DNA from 2 places in the Franconibacter pulveris genome. Region 2 is predicted to be linked to the other one. Evidence: predicted binding sites of a transcription regulator. Region 2 holds the regulator's gene; the other holds the start of a gene.
What was found. The regulator sigma-54, encoded in region 2, starts transcription at its own class of promoters, with help from an activator protein. The targets are predictions, from matches to a motif close to GTTGGCACANNTTTCGCTNT.

Region 1: the regulator sigma-54 is predicted to act here: its motif matches at 1,455-1,474, upstream of glnA (glutamate--ammonia ligase).

What each region holds. Positions count from the first base shown of each region.
Region 1 covers NZ_CM165555.1:4,605,328-4,608,752, reverse strand. The annotation lists gene glnA (glutamate--ammonia ligase) at 1-1,366, opposite strand, end outside; gene typA (ribosome-dependent GTPase TypA) at 1,746-3,425, shown strand, end outside.
Region 2 covers NZ_CM165555.1:4,129,586-4,133,010, forward strand. The annotation lists gene lptB (LPS export ABC transporter ATP-binding protein) at 1-594, shown strand, start outside; gene rpoN (RNA polymerase factor sigma-54) at 700-2,133, shown strand; gene hpf (ribosome hibernation promoting factor) at 2,156-2,443, shown strand; gene ptsN (PTS IIA-like nitrogen regulatory protein PtsN) at 2,529-3,014, shown strand; gene rapZ (RNase adapter RapZ) at 3,078-3,425, shown strand, end outside.

The sequences.
Region 1 (3,425 bases), 480 kb from region 2:
TGCGAACACGGTCGTTCTCTTCGATACGCAGCGCGATGTACGCATCGATGGCATCGTCGGTGAATACGCCGCCTGCGGTCAGGAACTCGCGGTCCTGATCCAGCGCCTGCAGGGCTTCTTCCAGAGAGCCAGCAACCTGCGGGATCTCTTTCGCTTCTTCCGGCGGCAGATCGTAGAGGTTTTTGTCCATTGCTTCGCCCGGGTGGATTTTGTTCTTAATACCATCCAGACCCGCCATCAGCAGCGCGGCGAAGCACAGGTACGGGTTAGCCGCCGGGTCCGGGAAGCGGACTTCGATACGACGCGCTTTCGGAGAAGCCACCACCGGAATACGGATAGAAGCGGAGCGGTTACGCGCGGAGTAAGCCAGCATAACCGGCGCTTCGTAACCCGGAACCAGACGCTTATAAGAGTTGGTGGTCGGGTTGGACAGGGCGTTGATCGCTTTAGCGTGTTTGATTACGCCGCCGATGTAGTAAAGCGCCTGCTCAGACAGACCCGCATATTTGTCGCCAGAGAACAGGTTGGTGCCGTTCTTGGACAGAGACATGTGGCAGTGCATGCCGGAGCCGTTGTCGCCGAACATCGGTTTCGGCATGAAAGTCGCGGTTTTGCCGAAGCGGTGAGCCACGTTGTGCACGACGTATTTGTAGATCTGAATTTCGTCCGCTTTTTTGGTCATGGTGTTGAAGCGGGTTGCCACTTCGTTCTGGCCAGCAGTTGCGACTTCGTGGTGGTGAGCTTCAACAACAAGGCCCATCTCTTCCATGGTCAGACACATCACGGAACGGATGTCCTGCGAAGAGTCGACTGGCGGAACCGGGAAGTAACCGCCTTTCACGCCCGGACGGTGACCTTTGTTGCCACCTTCGTATTTGGTGGAGGAGTTCCACGCGCCTTCGATATCGTCGATAGCCACGTGAGAACCAGAAATTGAGCTGCCGAAGCGAATATCGTCAAACAGGAAGAATTCCGGTTCCGGCCCGAACAGCACGGTGTCCGCGATGCCGGTAGAGCGCAGGTATTCTTCAGCGCGTTTCGCGATGGAGCGCGGGTCGCGGTCATAGCCTTGCAGGGTGCCCGGTTCCAGGATGTCGCAACGAATGATAAGCGTCGGCTCTTCATAGAACGGGTCAATGACAGCGGTGGAGGCGTCCGGCATCAGCACCATGTCGGATTCGTTAATGCCTTTCCAGCCACCGATGGAAGAGCCATCAAACATTTTGCCTTCTTCAAAGAATTCGGCGTTTACCTGGTGAGCAGGGATAGTGACGTGCTGTTCTTTACCTTTGGTATCGGTGAAGCGCAGATCGACAAACTTCACCTCATGCTCGTTCAGCATCGTCAAAACGTGTTCAGCGGACATACTTAACTCTCCCGGATTTGTCATTGTCGTCGTGGTAACGAGGTCTTCAAATACTGCTTAAAAAAGGCATTGGCGCCATGACTAAGATAAAGCGAAAAGTGTGCCAACTTTTAAAATGCCTGCAAAAGGCGCTATGATGCGCACCATAGTGCAAAAGGGATGCACCATTGTGGATAAATTGCACCAATATAGTGCTTGCATGTAAAAATAAAGCACTGTGTTGGTGCAATTTGCGTTATGTCTCCCTTTTATCGCTCCGTGAAAGCGATCACAAAGCCCGGCAGCTAAACTTGTTTGGGAAGGAAGTCTGTGATCCTGTTTAGTCCTTCGATTAATACGTGTACAATAACGCGCTATTTCTAATGCCTGAGGCAAAGTTGTGATCGAAAATCTGCGTAACATCGCCATCATTGCGCACGTTGACCACGGTAAAACTACCCTGGTTGACAAACTGCTCCAGCAATCCGGTACGTTCGACGAGCGTACTGAAGCACAAGAGCGTGTGATGGACTCCAACGATTTGGAGAAAGAGCGTGGGATTACCATCCTCGCGAAAAACACTGCCATCAAATGGAATGATTACCGTATCAACATCGTTGATACCCCAGGGCACGCCGACTTCGGGGGTGAAGTAGAGCGTGTCATGTCCATGGTTGACTCCGTGCTGCTGGTGGTTGACGCTTTTGACGGCCCAATGCCGCAAACGCGCTTCGTGACCAAGAAAGCATTTGCCCATGGCCTGAAGCCTATCGTCGTTATCAACAAAGTCGACCGTCCGGGCGCGCGTCCTGACTGGGTTGTCGATCAGGTCTTCGACCTGTTCGTAAACCTGGACGCTACCGACGAGCAGCTGGACTTCCCGATCGTTTACGCTTCCGCGCTGAACGGCATCGCAGGTATGGACCATGAAAACATGGCTGACGACATGACCCCGCTGTACCAGGCGATTGTCGACCATGTTCCGGCGCCGGACGTGGACCTTGACGGCCCGCTGCAGATGCAGATCTCCCAGCTTGATTACAACAACTACCTGGGCGTTATCGGCATCGGTCGCATCAAGCGCGGTAAAGTGAAGCCGAACCAGCAAGTCACCGTTATCGACAGCGAAGGTAAAACTCGCAACGGTAAAGTGGGCAAAGTGCTGGGTCACCTGGGCCTGGAGCGTATCGATACCGATCTCGCGGAAGCGGGCGATATCATCGCGATTACCGGCCTTGGCGAACTGAACATCTCCGACACCATCTGCGATCCGCAGAATGTCGAAGCGCTGCCGGCCCTGTCTGTCGACGAGCCGACCGTAACCATGTTCTTCAACGTCAACACCTCGCCGTTCTGTGGTAAAGAAGGTAAATACGTTACCTCTCGCCAGATCCTGGACCGCCTGAACAAAGAGCTGGTGCACAACGTTGCGCTGCGCGTTGAAGAGACCGAAGACGCTGATGCGTTCCGCGTTTCTGGTCGCGGTGAACTGCACCTCTCCGTGCTTATCGAAAACATGCGTCGTGAAGGTTTCGAACTGGCGGTTTCCCGTCCGAAAGTTATCTTCCGCGAAATCGACGGCCGTAAACAAGAGCCGTTCGAGAACGTAACGCTGGATGTTGAAGAGCAGCATCAGGGTTCTGTCATGCAGGCTCTGGGCGAGCGTAAAGGCGATCTGAAAAACATGAATCCGGATGGCAAAGGCCGCGTACGTCTTGACTACGTGATCCCAAGCCGCGGCCTGATTGGCTTCCGTTCTGAGTTCATGACCATGACCTCCGGTACTGGTCTGCTCTACTCCACCTTCAGCCATTACGACGACGTTCGTCCGGGCGAAGTGGGCCAGCGCAACAACGGCGTGCTGATCTCCAACGGTCAGGGTAAAGCGGTAGCGTTCGCGCTGTTCGGTCTGCAGGATCGCGGCAAGCTGTTCCTGGGTCACGGGGCGGAAGTTTATGAAGGCCAGATCATCGGTATTCACAGCCGTTCTAACGACCTGACGGTAAACTGCCTGACCGGTAAGAAACTGACCAACATGCGTGCGTCTGGTACAGACGAAGCCACGGTTCTGGTTCCGCCT
Region 2 (3,425 bases):
ACGTTCTACATGGTCGTCGGCATTGTGCCGCGCGATGCCGGCAATATCATAATTGATGAAGAGGATATCAGCCTGCTGCCGCTGCACGCCCGCGCCCGCCGCGGTATTGGTTATCTGCCGCAGGAAGCCTCTATCTTTCGCCGTCTGAGCGTGTACGACAACCTGATGGCGGTACTGCAGATCCGCGACGATCTCAGCAGCGAGCAGCGCGAAGATCGCGCGAAAGAGCTGATGGAAGAGTTTCATATCGATCATCTGCGCAACAGCCTCGGCCAGGCGCTTTCCGGCGGTGAACGTCGCCGTGTGGAGATCGCCCGCGCGCTGGCCGCCAACCCGAAATTCATCCTGCTCGACGAACCTTTCGCCGGGGTAGACCCTATTTCTGTTATCGACATCAAGCGCATCATTGAACACCTGCGCGACAGCGGCCTGGGCGTTCTCATCACCGACCACAACGTCCGTGAAACGCTGGCCGTTTGTGAACGCGCTTATATCGTCAGCCAGGGGCACCTTATCGCCCACGGCACGCCCGATGAGATCCTGCAAGACGAGCAAGTTAAGCGCGTCTATCTTGGGGAAGAGTTCAGACTCTGATAGGGTAGAGCAACGGACAGCGAGCCCGCGCCATCGTATTCCGGCGTCGCGCCCTGCCAGGACAGGTATACTAATACTTATCACCTGAGGAAATTTGCTCTGAATATGAAGCAAGGTTTGCAACTTAGGCTTAGCCAACAACTTGCCATGACGCCCCAGTTGCAACAGGCCATCCGCCTGTTGCAGTTGTCGACGCTGGAACTGCAGCAAGAACTTCAGCAAGCGCTGGAAAATAACCCACTGCTTGAGCAAACCGAATTTCATGATGAGATAGCCACTCAGGAAGCGCAAAGCAGCGAAGGGCTGGATACCGCCGAAGCGCTCGAACAAAAAGAGATGCCGGAAGAGTTACCGCTCGACGCCAGCTGGGACGAGATCTATACGGCAGGCACCCCCTCCGGCAACGGCGTGGATTATCAGGATGATGAGCTGCCTGTTTATCAGGGTGAAACCACCCAGTCGCTGCAGGATTACCTGATGTGGCAGGTTGAGCTGACCCCCTTCTCCGATACCGACCGCGCCATCGCCACGTCGATTGTCGACGCCGTCGATGAAACCGGTTATCTCACCGTCGCGCTGGAAGATATCCTGGAAAGCATGGGCGATGAGGAGATAAGTCTCGACGAAGTGGAGGCGGTATTAAAGCGGGTGCAGCGCTTTGACCCTGTCGGCGTGGCGGCGCGCGATCTGCGCGACTGTCTGCTGGTGCAGCTTTCGCAGTTTTCCAGAGAGACGCCATGGATTGAAGAGGCTCGTCTTATCATCAGCAACCATCTTGATTTGCTGGCGAACCACGACTTCCGCAGCCTGATGCGGGTCACCCGGCTGAAAGAAGAGGTGCTGAAAGAGGCGGTCGCGCTGATACAGTCGCTCGACCCGCGTCCCGGCCAGTCGATTCAGACCGGCGAGCCGGAATATGTCATACCGGATGTGCTGGTGCGTAAGCATAACGGTCGCTGGACGGTAGAGCTTAATGCCGACAGCATTCCGCGTCTTAAAATTAACCAACAATACGCCGCGATGTGCACTACCGCGCGCAATGAGTCCGACAGCCAGTTTATTCGCAGCAATTTGCAGGAAGCGAAATGGCTGATTAAAAGCCTGGAGAGCCGCAACGATACGCTGCTTCGCGTAAGCCGCTGTATCGTCGAGCAACAGCAGGCTTTTTTTGACAAGGGCGAAGAGTACATGAAGCCGATGGTGTTGGCGGACATCGCCCAGGCGGTAGAGATGCACGAATCAACTATCTCCCGCGTCACAACGCAAAAATATCTGCACAGCCCGCGAGGCATTTTTGAACTGAAGTATTTCTTCTCCAGCCATGTAAATACGGAGGGCGGCGGCGAAGCCTCATCCACCGCCATCCGCGCGCTGGTGAAGAAATTAATAGCCGCGGAAAATCCCGCGAAGCCGCTGAGCGACAGTAAGCTGACATCCATGCTGTCCGATCAGGGCATCATGGTGGCCCGCCGTACTGTGGCGAAGTATCGAGAGTCTTTATCTATTCCGCCGTCTAATCAGCGCAAGCAGCTGGTTTGACTCAACCGATAAGGAAGACACTATGCAGCTCAACATTACTGGACATAACGTCGAAATCACTGATTCCCTTCGTGAATTTGTGAACACGAAGTTCGCTAAGCTGGAGCAGTACTTCGAAAGGATTAACCAGGTTTACATAGTGCTGAAAGTGGAGAAAGTCACTCACATCTCGGACGCCACGTTGCACGTTAACGGCGGCGAGCTTCATGCCAGTGCGGAAGGTCAGGATATGTACGCCGCCATCGACGGTTTAATTGATAAACTGGCGCGGCAACTTACTAAACATAAAGATAAACTGAAACAACACTGATTGTCCGGGCGTTTAGCTGATGTATTAACGGCTCGTTATTCACCGAATAGCGGGCCGTTAGCACAGAGAATGCTTAGGTGAACTTATGATGAATAATGATTCCGCTCTGCAACTGAGCAATGTCCTGAACCAGGAATGTACCCGAAGCGGGGTGCATTGCCAGAGTAAAAAACGCGCACTGGAAATCATCAGTGAACTGGCCGCGAAGCAGCTTAGTCTGCCGCCGCAGGTGGTGTTTGAAGCCATTCTCACGCGCGAGCGAATGGGCAGTACCGGCATCGGCAACGGCATCGCCATTCCGCATGGTAAGCTTGAAGAAGATACCCTGCGCGCCGTAGGCGTATTCGTACAACTGGAAACGCCTATTGCTTTTGACGCTATCGACAATCAGCCGGTTGATCTGCTCTTCGCCCTGCTGGTGCCGGCCGATCAGACCAAAACGCATTTGCATACGCTCTCGCTCGTGGCAAGGCGGCTGGCGGATAAAACGATCTGTCGTCGTCTGCGCGCGGCGCAAAGCGATGAAGAGCTTTATCAAATCATCACCGAAGGCGGCGATGAGAGCGAATAACGGGCTGCAAAGCTCGATAAGAGGGGCGCTTGCCGCCCATATTGACCCAGGGAGAGACTGGAGATGGTGCTGATGATCGTCAGCGGGCGTTCGGGCTCCGGAAAATCGGTAGCTCTGCGCGCGCTGGAAGACATGGGATTCTACTGCGTGGATAACCTGCCGGTAGTGCTGCTGCCTGAGCTGGCGCGGACGCTGGCGGACAGACAGATTTCCGCCGCCATCAGTATCGACGTGCGCAATATGCCCGAGTCGCCGGAGATCTTCGAGCAGGCGATGAATAACCTGCCGGATGCGTTTTCTCCGCAATTGCTGTTTCTGGATGCCGATCGCAATACGCTCATCCGCCGTTACAGCGACACTCGCCGTCTGCACCCTCTCTCTGGCCGCAACCTCTCGCTGGAGAGCGCCATC